Regions from separate parts of the Exiguobacterium sp. s128 genome, predicted to be linked through region 2. Evidence: predicted binding sites of a transcription regulator. Region 2 holds the regulator's gene; each other region holds the start of a gene.
The links. The regulator Rex, encoded in region 2, represses fermentation and respiration genes when NADH is low (regulators of the CRP and FNR family bind a similar motif). The targets are predictions, from matches to a motif close to TTGTGAAATATTTCACAA.
Positions count from the first base shown of each region.

Region 1: a site for Rex is predicted at 1,717-1,734, ahead of pflB (formate C-acetyltransferase). Genes of this name have one in related genera too.
Region 3: a site for Rex is predicted at 2,951-2,968, ahead of adhE (bifunctional acetaldehyde-CoA/alcohol dehydrogenase). Genes of this name have one in related genera too.

Region 1 is NZ_JACSMT010000014.1:57,532-63,116, reverse strand. Features, by position in the region: gene KNQ13_RS07605 (DEAD/DEAH box helicase) at 1-976, opposite strand, end outside; gene KNQ13_RS07600 (hypothetical protein) at 1,005-1,436, opposite strand; gene pflB (formate C-acetyltransferase) at 1,784-4,033, shown strand; gene pflA (pyruvate formate-lyase-activating protein) at 4,055-4,774, shown strand; gene abc-f (ribosomal protection-like ABC-F family protein) at 5,050-5,585, shown strand, end outside.
Region 2 is NZ_JACSMT010000006.1:59,134-64,718, reverse strand. Features, by position in the region: gene KNQ13_RS04135 (hypothetical protein) at 1-333, opposite strand, end outside; gene KNQ13_RS04130 (ABC-F family ATP-binding cassette domain-containing protein) at 333-2,234, opposite strand; gene KNQ13_RS04125 (redox-sensing transcriptional repressor Rex) at 2,391-3,050, shown strand; gene KNQ13_RS04120 (twin-arginine translocase TatA/TatE family subunit) at 3,050-3,256, shown strand; gene tatC (twin-arginine translocase subunit TatC) at 3,264-4,043, shown strand; tRNA gene KNQ13_RS04110 (tRNA-Ala) at 4,152-4,224, shown strand; gene KNQ13_RS04105 (S8 family serine peptidase) at 4,474-5,585, shown strand, end outside.
Region 3 is NZ_JACSMT010000029.1:604-6,188, reverse strand. Features, by position in the region: gene uptA (undecaprenyl phosphate transporter UptA) at 1-551, opposite strand, end outside; gene KNQ13_RS11215 (Na+/H+ antiporter family protein) at 756-2,078, opposite strand; gene KNQ13_RS11210 (beta-class carbonic anhydrase) at 2,228-2,779, opposite strand; gene adhE (bifunctional acetaldehyde-CoA/alcohol dehydrogenase) at 3,113-5,585, shown strand, end outside.

The DNA of each region.
Region 1 (5,585 bases), on a different contig from region 2:
GTCCCGTACGTCCAGAACGGTGAACAAAATCATCGAGTGACTCAGGCAAATCGTAATGGACGACATGCGTGACCGCCTCGATATCAAGTCCACGGGCAGCAAGACCTGTCGTGACAAGTAACGGAAACTCCCCCCGTTTATATGAACGAAGTGTCTCCATCCGTTCCCGTTTTCCTTTTTCCGCATCGAGAATCCGATATTTTAATGAAAACTTACTTAATTCTCCATTTAACGGTCCGAGGAATGAACGATTGTTGATGAAGGTCAATACTTTTGCACCCTGCATGTTCGCCAAACGACGTAAATACTCCGGTTTTAGACGACGTGACATTTCGATGTACCCGAACTTCACTTGTGTACTGACGACACGTTCGACTTGTACCCGTTCCGGTTCATTCGCAAATAAAGTTTTACCCCATTCTGCTGTTCGTTCCGGTAATGTCGCTGAAATAAATGCCAGCTGTCGATCGCGGAGGGCACTGTTCGCGATCCGAGTTGCCGATGCACTCATCCCACTCTCGTAAATTTGATCGGCCTCATCGAGTACAATCAATTTTACTTTATGCATCTTCATCTTTTTCGAATCGATCAGTTCCACAAGACGCCCGGGTGTCCCGACGATGATCTGCGGTTTTTTCTTCAGACGTTCATGTTGACGCTTTAATTCGACTCCACCAATGAAGGCTCCTGATTTAATGCCACTTCCTTGCGCAAACAATTGGATGACTTGGTGAATCTGCATGACAAGTTCGCGTGTTGGTGCTGTAATCACGACTTGAATATGGGGTTCATTCTCATCAATCAATTCTAGCGCCGGGATGACGTATGCCAATGTTTTCCCCGTCCCGGTCGGTGCTTCGACCAAAACATCTTTTCTTTCACGCAATAACGGAATTGCCTGTTCTTGAACGGGCATCATTTTTTCGAAACGTGCGCGTTCCCATGCTTCTGTAATAAAAGGTTTCATAAAGTTCATAACGTGTATTCTCCTACTCTCTTATCCATCATTCTGTGACGTATTCAAATTGATCGGTCGTGTCGTCACGTAAGCCACGTAACGTCTGTGTGTATTCATTCCCCGCATCAACAAGCCGGATATGATACGCCACTTCATTGTCATTTTTTATTTGTTCCGACAAGATTTCAAACCCTTGAATGACCCGATCTTGAAGCTCATTCGCAAGTTTCGGGAAACGATTGAGCGCCGGGTAATCTGTTTTGACATCACTTGGACGTCGCACCAGTTGAGCCAAATATCTTTCTTTATACCCGATGAAATCCTCAAAGTCGAAATCATCTTCAAAACGAATCCAGAAACCATCCTCTTCAAATTCTGTAATCATTCCAGTTCGTGGTGTTCCTTCAGTTGATACTTTTAGCGTCAGCCAGTCACCTGTTCTGTAATCGGCACGGTCTTCCAAAATCGAAAAATCCATTTCATGCACCTCCACGGTCTATATTCCCTTTTTCATTGTCAACGATACGTCATAAAAATACAAGATAACCTGATGTGACTTTTATCACGTTTCAAACTGTCTCTTTCCTTTTTTGATCAATCGAGTGATACAGTTCCTGAAATATGGCTTCATACTGCCTCTTCTCTGTTTTTCGCCCCTAGTCTTCTCAATGATACACATTTCAAAAAAGCCTGGTGTACCAACGTTTCAGGAATCTTCTACGCTTTCACCGGGATGTAAAACTCTTCTCACGAAATGTTTGTTACACTATTCACATAAGGGATGGACCTTGAACTGTTTCCCCTACAAACAAAGGAGTGTTCACGATGTTACTTGAAAAAACACCAGCGTGGCAACAATTCGAAACAGGCGAATGGATCGACAAAATTGATCTAGCCGACTTCATTCGACGAAATCGGACAGAATATCGAGGGGACGACCAGTTCCTCGTTGGTCCAACAGAAGCTACTGAAACACTTTGGCAACAGATCATGAATCTAACAAGCGAAGAACGGACACGAGGTGGTGTGTATGCCGTCGATGCCGCTACTCCTTCGACGATTCTTTCACACGGGCCAGGTTATCTCGATCGCTCTCTAGAAAAAGTAGTCGGATTGCAGACGGATGAACCATTCAAGCGTTCCATTCATCCGAATGGTGGCATCCGGATGGTCAATGATGCACTAGAAGCATATGGATTTGAAGCTGATCCAATCGTCACCCGGACGTTTAGTGAATACCGGAAAACACACAATCAAGGGGTATTCGATGCGTACACGCCTGAAATGCGTGCTGCCCGAAAAGCTGGCATCATTACAGGACTTCCCGATGCTTACGGTCGAGGACGGATCATCGGTGATTACCGTCGTGTCGCCTTATATGGAACAGCTTACTTGATTCAGCAACGGAAACAGGATTTGCAAAACCACGGTGGTTTCTTGTCCGAATCAATGATCCGCGATCGTGAGGAAATGAATGAGCAGCTCCGCGCGTTACAGGAACTGACAGAACTCGGGAAACGGTATGACTGTGATCTATCTCGCCCTGCCGAAACGGCTCAAGAGGCCTTCCAGTGGGTCTATCTCGCTTATCTGGCTGCGATCAAGGAACAAAACGGCGCCGCGATGTCTCTCGGACGTGTTTCTACGTTCTTAGATATCTATATCGAACGAGATCTAAAAGCCGGTCGCTTAACCGAACAAACCGCTCAGGAACTCGTTGATCATTTTGTGATGAAACTTCGGATCGTCAAATTCCTTCGGACACCGGACTACAATGACCTGTTCTCCGGCGACCCAACGTGGGTCACCGAATCGATTGGTGGTATGAGTGAAGATGGACGGTCGAACGTCACGAAAAGTTCGTTCCGTTTCTTACAGACACTTGTCAATCTCGGACCGGCGCCTGAACCGAATCTGACGGTCCTTTGGTCGACACAACTCCCCCGTGGTTTTAAAGAATTTTGTGCAAAAATGTCGATTCTCTCAAGTTCGATTCAATATGAGAACGATGACTTGATGTTACCAATCTATGGGGATGATTACGGGATCGCGTGTTGTGTCTCCGCGATGCGAATCGGTAAACAGATGCAATTCTTCGGAGCACGGGCAAACCTCGCCAAAGCATTACTTTATACCCTGAACGGTGGGATTGATGAAAAACTTAAAATTCAAGTTGCTCCGGCAACCAACTTAATCTTAGATGACGTGTTGGATTACGAAACGGTCATGGCAGCTTATGATCGTCAACTGGACTGGTTAGCCGAGCTCTATGTCAATACGTTAAATGTGATCCATTTCATGCATGATAAATACAGTTACGAACGCATCGAGATGGCGTTGCACGATCCGGAAATCTTACGGACGATGGCTTGTGGCATCGCCGGACTATCGGTCGTCGCGGACAGTCTTTCTGCCATTCGTTATGCAAAAGTCTCACCAATTCGTGATGCAGACGGAATCGCTGTTGATTTTAAAATCGAAGGTGATTTCCCGAAATTCGGAAACAACGATGCGCGTGTTGACCAGATAGCCGTCGATCTTGTTAAACTCTTCATGGAAAAAATTCGGAAACATCCGACTTATCGAAATGCCTTGCCGACTCAATCTGTCCTGACGATTACATCGAATGTCGTCTACGGCAAAAAGACCGGTAATACACCAGACGGTCGACGAGCAGGCGAACCGTTCGCGCCAGGAGCCAATCCGATGCACGGACGTGATACGAAAGGAGCCGTTGCCGCGCTGACTTCTGTTGGAAAATTGCCATACGAACATGCCTTAGACGGAATCTCTTATACGTTCTCAATCGTTCCAAAAGCACTTGGTAAAGATGAGCAGACACGGATTCAAAATACCGTCGGACTGCTTGATGGGTATATGGGTGGAACGGTCTCAAAAGGACACCACTTGAACGTCAACGTCTTTGATCGGGAAACGTTACTCGATGCCATGGAACACCCAGAGCTGTATCCACAATTGACGATTCGTGTTTCCGGTTACGCCGTCAACTTCATTAAGTTGACACGAGAACAACAAATCGATGTCATCAATCGAACATTCCATGGTGCACTTTAATTCAGAAAGGACAAGATGAACATGACACACGGAACGATTCATTCTGTTGAATCCTGCGGGACGGTCGATGGACCCGGTATTCGTTTCATCGTTTTTACGCAAGGATGCCCATTACGCTGTCAGTATTGCCACAATGCAGATACATGGGAATTCGGATGTGGTCGTTCCGTCTCGGCGACAGCCATCATCGAAGAGGCCGAGGGCTACCGTTCCTTTTTTGAAGCGACGGGTGGTGGCATCACGTTTTCTGGTGGCGAACCCCTCGCCCAACCAGAATTTCTAGAAGCTGCATTACGCGAAGCAAAACAAAAAGGTCTGCATACTGTCATTGATACAGCCGGATCCGTCGTCCCTAAAAATATCGATCAAATTTTAGACCATACGGACCTTGTCTTGCTCGACATCAAGCATATCGATGATGCGACATGCCGGATTCTGACAGGGCGAAGTAATGCGAATACACTTGCTTTCGCGAAACGATTAGCTGATCGGAACATTCCGGTCTGGATTCGCCACGTCCTTGTACCTGGTTTGACGATGACGGAGACGTTTCTTCGTCAGACCGGAGAGTTCATTCGGACACTCGGAAACGTCGAACGGGTCGAAGTGCTTCCTTATCATCAACTAGGTGTCTACAAATGGGAGGCGCTCGGACTCGACTATCCGTTAAAAGACGTCCTTCCCCCTAGCGCAGAAGACGCAACTGCAGCCCAAGAATTACTCACTTCTTACTTGTCTTGACCGTAACAAGTTGCTACACTGAACACATAGTCTACGAACAGGAGGTACAATACCGAAATGAAGCATACACTCGCTAACGTCTAATGATGAAAAGAATTCATCACTTTCGCAATACGTTGCGGATGACTGACGCTACGAGTCTGCTCATTTTCGGTATTTCCTTAGATGAGGAAGATACCTTCTTTGATTTGCACTCCTGCACACCATCCGCTCGTTTTCGGATGGTGTGTTTTCATTTCATCTGTATTGAAATGAACTCCTAAGGAGCTGAGAATATGCCTACTGAAATCTTATCGATTCATGATTTACGCTTTGATCTTCCTCAACAGACGTTGTTCCAACACATCTCATTTTCCATTCATCCGGGTGAACATGTCGCCCTCGTCGGTGCCAACGGAGTGGGTAAAACGACGTTATTACACGTCATCCTCCAGCAGACCCAGCCGACTTCGGGCGATATCTTCCGCGTCTATACAAATCCCGGTCACGTCGCCCAACACCGTACTTCTTCCAATGACTCGGCACTCCGACTGGTCGAACAGGCCGATCTGCTTCGTTATCAGGCACGGGAACAGACAATGCAGTCGACGTCGCTTGAAGATTACCAAGCTGCGCTCGATTTAGACGCTTTTTCACTCGAAGCGGATGCAGCACGTGCGTTAAAAGAAGTTCAACTACCCGAACACGTCTGGTCTCACCCCTTCGACACACTCAGCGGCGGCGAACAGACACGTATCCAACTTGCCTGTCTGTTGGTCCAAAAACCAGATTTCATTCTGCTGGATGAGCCGACTAATCACTTGGATACTGA
Region 2 (5,585 bases):
GAGGGCCCAGATGCCGACACAACTGATCAAGAAGGCGACGAGTGGCGAAACGGCACCATAATACATGACGATCATCGGATCGTTGAGCTCGACGAAAAGTTGGGTTGTCAGTAACGTACAGCATAAGCCGGACAACAAACTGATGAACAATCCGCTCCATGTCTGAATGACGAGACCGATCATACAGGAAATCAAGATGAATAACGGATACACGGCATTAAATGCATCCGGTCGGATGAAGGCCGAGACATAATCGGCGTACATCGGGACGAAGTACAAGACACCGGACAATAACCCCTGGATCAGGTTGATCAGATAACTTTTCGAACGCATCAGTGGAACGACTCCCACTGTTCCATCAGCTCAAGTAAATCGACATCAATCTGGTCGCGTTCAGTTGAGAGGGACGTTGCTTTTGGAATGTCATTAAAGACTTCCGGTTCACACAACAGCTGTTCGATTTCGACCGACCGGTTCTCTAACCGTTCGATTTCCTGTTCGAGCTGTTCGAGTTGCTGTTTCTTTTTCCGTGCCTCTTTCTGGGCTTCCTTATCAATCGTCTTCGTCGAAGCGACCTTGATCGCTTTTGCTTCTTCTGCTTCGAGCCGGGCAATTTCTTCCTTCTCGGCTTTTTTCTCCGTATAGTACGAGTAATCGCCGAGATAATCAGTCACCCCGTCAACACTCATCTCGATGACGCGTGTCGCGACACGGTCGATGAAGTAACGGTCGTGGGAGACAAACAGTAAGGTTCCTTCATAATCGACGAGCGCATTTTCAAGGACCATCTTCGAATCGAGATCCAAGTGGTTCGTCGGCTCGTCCAGAACTAACAGATTCGTTTTGCGTAATTTCAGCTTCGCAAGGGCGAGTCGTCCCCGTTCACCACCGGACAATTCATGGACGAGCTTAAAGACATCGTCTCCGCTGAACAAGAATTGACCAAGCACGGACCGGACTTCCTGCTCGCGCATCAACGGCCACTCGTTCCAAATCTCATCGATGACCCGGTTGCGGTCGTTCAGTTCCGCCTGCTCCTGATCGTAGTAGCCGATTGAAACGCCGGTGCCGAAACGATAGTCACCGAACAGCGGTTTCAGACGACCGACAAGGACTTTCAGTAACGTCGACTTGCCGATTCCGTTTGGACCGACGAGTGCCAGAGACTCTGCACGTTGGAGACGGAAGGTGATATTTTTCGAGACGGCTTCTTCGTAGCCGACGGCGAGTTGATTGACTTGCAGGACGTCGTTGCCGCTTTGTTTTTCAATCGGGAATGACAGGACGGTACTGCGTTCATCACCATCCGGTCGGTCGATCCGGTCGACTTTTTCGAGACGTTTGCGGACACTTTGCGCCCGTTTCGTCGTCGTCGCCCGGGCGATGTTACGTTGGATGAAGTCTTGCATCTTCGCAAGTTCTTCTTGTTGCTGTTCGAACTGCTTCATTTCCTGTTCGTACAAGGCTGCTTTTTGCTCGAGATATTTTGTATAGTTGCCGGTAAACTTCCGGGACACGTTACGTGACAACTCATAGACGACGTTGACGACTTGGTCGAGGAAGTACCGGTCATGGGACACGATCAAGACAGCGCCACGGTAACCGGATAAGTAACTTTCGAGCCAAGACAGTGTATCGATGTCGAGGTGATTCGTGGGCTCATCAAGAATCAACAGTTCCGGTGCCTGCAGCAACATCTTCGCCAAAGCGAGCCGGGTCCGCTGTCCACCGGAAAGCGTCTGAATCCGGCGGGAATAATCGTCCGGATAAAAGCGCATCCCGTGTAAGACGGAGCGGATGTTGGCTTCGAACTGATAGCCGCCGGCTTCCGAGAAGTCATGTTGTGCTTGATCGTACGTCTTGAGCAGACGGTCATAGGCGACGGGATCATTTAATATGTGCTCCATCCCCATCTCGATTTCCATCCGGCGTAATGCACGTTCTTGATCCTGAAGGTGTTCGAAGACGGTCAGCATCTCGTTCCAGATCGATTCGTTGGATTCGAGTCCACTGTCCTGAGCGAGGTAACCGATCCGGACTTCCTTACTCTTCATGATTTCCCCGGAATCATGTGACAGTTCTCCGGCGATGATTTTTAAAAGTGTCGATTTTCCGGCACCATTTCGACCGACGAGTGCAATCCGGTCCCGTTCCTGTACTTCGAGTTTAATATTTTCTAAAATCGGCTCCACGCCGAATGATTTTGAGAGTTGGTTTACTTGTAAGAGAATCATATCCATCCATCCTTCCACCCTTTAGTCTATCACGAAAAATCCTGCCGAATATAATATTTGTTACTCTATGTGAAGTGGTTTACAATCAAGAAGAGTAGAATTCTTTGCATTGATTTGGGTGCCACGTCAGAACGTGGCCGAAGGGGGAACTGCAGTATGAATGGGCCAGACACAAAAATACCACAAGCAACGGCAAAACGGCTGCCGTTATATTATCGTTTTATCCAGAGTCTTTATAACTCCGGCAAGCTGCGCGTCTCGTCAGCAGAGCTCAGTGAAGCAGTCAAAGTCGACTCGGCGACGATCCGTCGTGACTTTTCCTACTTTGGGGCGTTAGGGAAAAAAGGATACGGTTACAATGTCCAACATTTACTGACATTTTTCCGAAAAACATTAAACCAAGACGAAGTCACGAATGTCGCCCTCGTTGGGGTCGGACATCTCGGAACAGCGTTTGCAAATTATAACTTTTTAAAGAATAATAGTACTCGTATCGTCATCGCGTTTGACGCCGATGAGGAGAAGGTCGGAACGACGACACAAGACGTTCCGATTTATCACGTGTCTGATATGAAAGAACAAATCGAAGCGAACAAGGTTGATGTTGCCATCTTGACGGTACCGTCGCAGTTCGCGCAGTCAGTAGCGGACGAGTTAGTTGAGTATGGTGTGACCGGCATTCTGAACTTTACACCGGCCCGGTTGAACGTACCGGCTCACGTTCGGGTCCATCACATCGATTTGTCGATCGAGTTGCAGTCGCTTGTTTATTTCATGAAGCATTATTCGCAATCAGCTGAAGGAGTGAAATCATAATGGAAAACCTTATTCCGTTAACAGTCGGATTTATGGGACCAGGGAGTATCGCCTTGATCGGTGTCGTCGCCTTGATCATCTTCGGACCGAAGAAATTACCGGAGCTCGGCCGCGCCGCCGGTCAGACATTAAAAGAGTTCAAGAGCGCAACACATGGCATCATGGACGATGATAAAGACAAAAAGGACGAAACGAAAGAGAAGTGAGTGAATCATGGCGATCGATCAAGAACAGAGTATGACGACGCATTTAGATGAACTGCGCAAGCGGATCGTCTGGTCGCTCATCATCGTGGTGGTCATGTTCGTCGCAGCCTTTCCGCTTGTCCGTCCGCTTGTCCGATTTTTGCAGGCTGACTTAAAAGAACTTGGAATCGGGCTGAATGCCTTTAACGTGGCGGATCCACTGATGTTGTATCTGAATCTTGCGTTCATCATCGCAATCGTCTTGGCGTCACCGTTTTGGATGTATCAGCTTTGGGCATTCATCCGTCCCGGCTTGCATGACCAAGAACAAAAAGCGACGTTGACCTATATTCCGGTAACGTTCTTCTTATTTTTAGCCGGCATCTCGTTTTCTTACTTTTGGCTGTTACCGTTTTTACTTGAAGTATCGACGGAGCTCGGACAAGAGCTTGGCATCGAACAAGTCATCGGCGTCGAGAACTATTTCAGTTTCCTGATTCGATTGACGATTCCGTTTGGTGTCTTGTTTCAACTCCCCGTCGTGACGATGTTTTTGACACGTCTCGGACTGGTGACACCGTTCTTCATGCGGAAGAATCGGAAGTATGCCTACTTTGCATTATTTGTCGTCGCGGCGTTGATTTCACCACCGGACGTCACCTCGCATTTAATGATCTCTGTCCCGTTGTTCGTCTTATATGAAATCAGCATCCTGATTTCAGCGCGGACGTATAAAAAAGTCCTGATCTTGGAGCAACAGGCAGAACTGGAGCGACAGGCGGATTTGATGCGTGACTTAAATAAATAAGTAGTGAAACTCTCTTTGTCCAGGCGACAAGGAGAGTTTTTTTGTAAGCGGTCTAATTTTATATTGAAAAAATGTACAGGACTGGTTATACTCTTAATAGAAACACACGGGGGCTTAGCTCAGCTGGGAGAGCGTTTGGCTGGCAGCCAAAAGGTCGTCGGTTCGAGCCCGATAGTCTCCATTCCGTTTTATCGATCAAACCCTTGGGAAACCAAGGGTTTTTTTGTGTTTCCTTATCATGATTCCTTTTATGAAAAAAGGTAAATATAGGAGTTATTTGATTTTCAGGTGACATAAACAAACAAATACTTTTAAAAAGCACCAAATTTAAATTGTATATTAAGAGAAAATTAATTAAACTGAAAATACAGAATTTTAGTTTGGAATGATTTTCGGTCACATTACATCTTTCGGAAAAGGGGAAAAAAGAATGAAGAAGAAGATTGCACTGGTGGCAGCAGCCCTCATGACATCTTCCAGCCTAGTTCATGCTGAGGGACATGTGTCATCACAAAAAGTGGATGTACAAAAACCACAAGCGCTCTCACTCAAGAAAACGGGTCAGGAAAAGTCATACAGCCAAAATGAAAAAGTCCGGATCGTCGTCGAACTCGATCAAAAAGCAGCAATCGAGCACGCACAAGCCCAGAATAAACGCTACAGCGCGTTAAGCAATACGGAAAAAATCATTCTCAAGAATCAAATCGTCAACAAACAGAAGGAAGTCAAAGCAGCGATTGCTCAAAAAGACATCGCGGTTGCCTATAAGGAAAGCTTCACGACCGTCTTGAACGGGTTCAGCGGGGAAGTCAAATATGGTGAAATCAAGGAACTGAAGAAATTAAGCGGCATCAAAAATGTACATATCGCACACGAATATGCGCGTCCGGAAGTCGAAAAGGGCGCGACGCCAAACATGTTACATAGCAAAGACATGGTCAATGCGAAGCAGACGTGGCAGGACTACGGGTATAAAGGGGAAGGGACGATCGTCGCCGTCATCGATACGGGAATCGATCCGACGCACAAGGACATGGTCCTCAGTCCGGAGACAAAAGTCGATTTGACATCATCAAAAGTCGAAGGCTTTAAATCGTCAAAAGGCCTAAAAGGAAACTACTTCACGGAAAAAGTACCGTATGGCTATAACTATGCGGATCACGACAGCGAAATCCGTGATCTCGGGCCGGGCGCTTCGATGCACGGGATGCACGTTGCCGGTACAGTGGGTGCCAATGGCGATGAAGCGAACGGTGGCATCAAAGGGGTTGCACCTGAGACACAACTTCTTGCGATGAAAGTATTCGGAAACGACCCGGGGATGCCGTCGACATTCAGTGACATCTACATCAAAGCGATTGATGATGCGATTGCGCTTGGAGCAGACGTCATCAACATGAGTCTCGGTTCAACGGCATCATTCGTCCAAAAAGATGATCCGGAACAAAAAGCAATCGTTAATGCGATGAACAACGGCATTTTATGTGCGATTTCAGCCGGAAACTCGGCATTTGCCGGAAGTGGCGCCGGAAACCCCTACGC
Region 3 (5,585 bases), on a different contig from region 2:
ATCATGACGACGGCGGCGATCAAGACCCCGTTCGTATAGGGAGCGGCGACTTCTTTGATCGAGCGCCAGTTCGTTCCGAGCGTCTCTCCGAGATAAAGAAACAAGATCGACCAGGGAATGATCGCTAGGATCGTGTAGAGTGAGAATTTGGTCTGATCCATCTTGGCAAGACCAGCAGGGATCGAAATCGCGTGACGGACGACCGGGATAAAGCGGGCCCCAAAGATGACACCTTGTCCGTACTTCACGAACCAGCGTTCTGCGAGATCAAGGTGGTGTTCCGTAATCAACAGGTATTTCCCGTATTTCAAGATCAACGGTCGACCGCCGTAACGGGCAAACCAATATAAAAATAATTGCGAAAACAAACCACCAATGACAGCGGCGACGACAGCAAGCGGCCAGCCGATCGTTCCTTGGGAAATCATGAATCCACCATAGGATAAAACGATTTCGCTCGGAATGATTTCAATCATGAGACCAAGTGCAATCCCAAAATACCCTAAGTCGGCTAAATATAATAAGACGTTGTTGACAACCTGAGATAACACATCGAACACTCCTTTTGCTTCACTTCATCCCTTTATATTAGAGAAGAAACGCAGAAATTGAAAGAAAAACATGATGGACTCCACTAAACTGATATGCAGACAGCATCTTTAACGGAAAAAACGAGAAGCTGGATCGGACAAAGCAACCTAAAAAAAGAACCAACGTCAGCAAAAGACGTTGGTTCATTGTCGTAGAAAGATCAGTTACAAGACCATCGCAGCAATCGTACCAAAGACGAGTAACGGCAGATTGTAGTGCAGGAACGTCGGGATGACGGTCTCACGCATGTGATCGTGTTGGCCGTCTGCATTCAGTCCGCTGGTCGGACCGAGTGTCGAATCCGATGCCGGACTACCAGCGTCACCGAGTGCACCAGCTGTTCCGATGATGGCGATCGTCGCTTCTAAACTGAATCCGTATTGGATACAAAGTGGGACGAAGATCGCGGCGATGACAGGGACGGTCGAGAAACTTGAACCGATGCCCATCGTGACGAGCAAACCAATCAACAGCATGACGAAGGCCGCAACGAGTTGCGAGTCCCCCATCAAGGATTTCGAATTCTCGACGAGCGGGTTGATATCGCCCGTTTTCCGGAGGACGTTTGAGAAACCGTTCGCGGAAATCATGACGAAACCGATGAACGACATCATCCGCATGCCGCGGGTAATGACGTCGTCCGCTTCACTGAATCGCACGAGTCGGAGGACGAGGAATAAAACAAGACCGGTCGTCGCAGCAATGATCATCGATTCTGTCGTCAACTGGACAGCCAGTGTCGCAAGGACGACAAGCCCGCTGAGGAATAACTTCGTTTTCGTGATGACGGGAATCTCGTAATCGTCCGGTGCGATATTGCGCATTTCATACTCGCGCGGTTTCCGGTAATTATAGAGACCGATCAACAGTCCGATGAGCATCCCGAGTGCCGGAATCGCCATCGCTTGGACGACGGACGCGCCAGCGATGTCCATTCCATTTTTTTCGATGTTCGGTAACAGGATTTGATTTAAATAAATATCACCAAAACCGATCGGCAGGAACATGTACGGTGTGACAAGACCAAATGTCATGACGATCGCCATCAGACGACGGTCAATCTTCATTTCATTAAAGAGACCGAGTAATGGCGGAATGATGATCGGAATAAAGGCGATGTGGATCGGCAAGACGTTTTGCGAGCTGATGGCGAGCAAGAGAATCGCAAAGATGATGAATCCTTTGAGCTTTTTGACGGATGTCGCATCCGCTGATCCTTTGGAACGTGTGATCAAAGCGTGCGCCAAGGCATCCGGAAGACCGGTTTTTGACAAGGCGACGGCGAATGCGCCAAGCAGGGCGTAACTAAGAGCGATTTCGGCTCCGGCGCCAAGCCCTTCGGCAAACGTTCCGATCGTCGTATTGAGACCAAGACCGCCGATCAATCCACCGGCAAGAGCACTGAGGACCATCGCGAGGACGATATGGACGCGGAAGATGGCTAAAACAAATAATAGAACAACGGCAATAATAACGGCATTAAACATAACTAAAACCACGCTTTCTTTTGGTATCACTGTACTATACTAAAGTATCATACAGACCGTTCTTTTGACTGTCAAGAAAAAAACACAAAAAAGGTAGGCCTGACGTCAGATTGAGACAGGTCCTACCTTTCTTCTTCATTAAATGGTCTTCAGCAATCGACTTGATCGAGTTTTCCGGTCCCTGGATCGATGACGAGTCCATGGACTTCTGTTCCCGGTGGTAACAACGGATGGTTTTTGATCAGACCAACCGAGTGGCTGACGTTTTCCTCGACCGAAGTGAAGCCGCGTAACCATTGTTTCAAGTCGACACCGGAAGCATCCAGTGTATGCAACACCTGTTCATTGATTCCACGGTCTTGCATCTCGGCAATCATCTTTGCCGGATCAATCGTGCTCATGCCGCAGTCATGATGTCCGATGACAATGACTTCCTCTGCACCAAGTGCATACAAAGCGACGAGGATCGACCGCATGACGGAACCAAACGGATGGGACAGAACGGCCCCGGCATTTTTGATGATTTTCGCATCACCGTTTTTAAGACCAAGGGCGTGTGGAAGGAGCTCCGTCAAACGTGCATCCATACAGGTCAGAATCACAACCTTCTTATCCGGGAATTTATCCGAGATGAACTGTTCGTATTGTTTTTCTTCAACGAACTGTTGATTAAACGCAAGCATTTGATTAACGATTGACATGAAACTTCCTCCTTTAAGACAAATGAATGATGGAACTATTCCTAGCGTACACGATGAACGATTGGTCAGACAAGCAGATTCATGAATTGTTGTGACAGTTGTCACAGGAGAGGGATGAAAAGACGGATCCTTGCGTCAGAACAGGTTGTTTTAATGAAAACGTTCTCATTCATGTGAAATAGTTCACAGGATGGTCATGCACAAATTGAGCAAAAGGCGGTATGATTGATTTGTGAAGGAAAGCACAAACTACTCGATATCAGCTTGGCATTCCTAACATGTAGTAAGGAAATGCAGACTCAGATTCGTTCCAAAATAGGGAGGAAACCTAACATGGCTGTCAAAGAAAAAATCAAACAAGATGTCTCACCTGTCGAACAAGCAATCAATCAAATCGTCGCGAAAGGTCAAACGGCGTTACAAGAACTATTAACATTTGATCAAACGAAAATCGATGTAATCGTCCGTGACATGGCGCTTGCCGGTCTCGAACGGCACGTCGAACTCGCACGACTTGCGGTTGAAGAAACAGGACGTGGTGTCTTTGAAGATAAAATGATCAAAAACATGTTTGCGACGGAATATATCTATAACAGTCTTCGTGATGAAAAAACGGTCGGGATCTTAGAAGAAGATGTCCAAAACGGGATCACCTACATCGCGGAACCGGTCGGTGTCGTCTGTGGCGTCACACCTGTGACGAATCCGACATCAACGACGATGTTCAAAGCGTTGATTGCGATCAAAACGCGCAACCCGATCATCTTCGCCTTTCATCCGTCCGCACAAAATTGCTCACTTGAAGCGGCCAAAACGTTACGTGACGCTGCCGTTAAAGCTGGTGCCCCGCAAGATTGTATCCAGTGGGTCGAACAACCGTCTCTCGAAGCAACAAAAGTCTTGATGAACCACACCGACATCGCGATGGTTCTTGCGACGGGTGGAGCCGGCATGGTCAAATCAGCGTATTCAACCGGCAAACCGGCACTTGGTGTTGGACCAGGGAACGTACCGTGTTACATCGAAAAATCAGCAAAAATTAAGCGGGCCGTCAGTGATTTGGTCCTCTCGAAAACATTTGATAACGGAATGATCTGTGCCTCCGAGCAAGCGGTCATCGTCGATCAAGAGATTTATGCAGAAGTGCGGGCAGAGATGGAAGCGCTCGGTTGCTACTTCTGTACAGCAGACGAGAAAAAACGTCTTGAAGCACTTGTCATCAAAACCGACACATGTGCCGTCAATGCGGACATCGTCGGGAAACCGGCAACATGGATCGCAGCGAAAGCGGGCATCGAAGTCCCGAGCAATACGGTCATGCTCGTCGCCGAACTCGAAAAAGTCGGCACCGAAGAACCGCTCTCACATGAAAAGCTAAGTCCCGTCCTTGGTGCCTATAGCGTCCAATCAACAGAAGACGCCTTCCACGTCGCCGAACGGATGCTTGAAATCGGTGGTCTCGGTCACACGGCGGTCATCCACACGACGAACGATGACTTGATGACAGCGTTCGGACTCCGGATGAAAGCCTGCCGAATCCTTGTCAACAGCCCGTCAGCACACGGTGGGATTGGTGACTTGTATAACGAATTGACTCCATCGCTGACACTTGGTTGCGGATCATACGGGAAAAACTCGGTCTCTGAAAACGTAACGGCGAAACATCTACTCAATATCAAGAAGGTGGCGAGACGACGCGTGAACATGCAGTGGTTCAAAGTACCGGAAAAGATTTTCTTTGAAAAAAACTCGGTTCAATACTTGAAATCAATTCAAAACGTCTCACGGGCCTTGATCGTCACTGATCAATCGATGGTCGAATTCGGTTACGCCGATAAAGTCATCCGAAACTTACCAGCAGGTGTCAGCTACCGGATTTTCGACCAAGTCGAACCTGACCCGTCAGTCACGACGGTCGAAATCGGGGCACAAGCGATGCGGGACTTCCAACCCGACTTAATCATCGCCCTTGGTGGGGGATCTGCGATGGATGCAGCGAAAGGCATGTGGCTGTTCTATGAGCAACCAAATGAGAAGTTCTCAAACTTACGTCAAAAATTCCTCGATATCCGGAAACGTGCTTATAAATTCCCGGAACTCGGAAACAAAGCGAAGTTCGTCGCGATTCCGACGACGTCAGGAACAGGTTCTGAAGTCACACCGTTCACGGTCATCACGGATAAAGAGAAAAACGTCAAATATCCGATTGCTGACTATGCATTGACACCAGACATCGCGATCATCGATCCAGAATTCGTCATGACGGTGCCCGCTTCAATCACAGCTGATACAGGAATGGACGTCTTGACGCATGCGACAGAAGCGTTCGTCTCAGTCCTTGCGAACGACTATACGGACGGACTGGCATTAAAAGCAATCAAGATGATCTTCGACTACTTGCCACGCGCTTACGATAACGGTTCAGACGCGGAAGCACGCGAAAAAGTTCACAATGCGTCAACGATGGCAGGGATGGCGTTTGCCAATGCCTTCCTCGGCATCAACCACTCAATCGCGCACAAAATCGGTGGGGAGTTCCACACACCACACGGTCGGACAAATGCGATTCTGATGCCGCACGTCATCCGCTACAATGCAGCGAAACCAACGAAACTTGCTTCATTCCCGAAATATGAATCATTCATCGCGGATGAACGATATGCGGAAATCGCCCGTTACCTCGGTCTGCCGGCAGCAACGACGGAACAAGGTGTCGAATCACTCATCCAAGCGATCACAGAACTCGGACAACGCCTCAACATCAAGATGTCGTTTAAAGCCCAAGGCATCAAAAAAGCGGACTTCG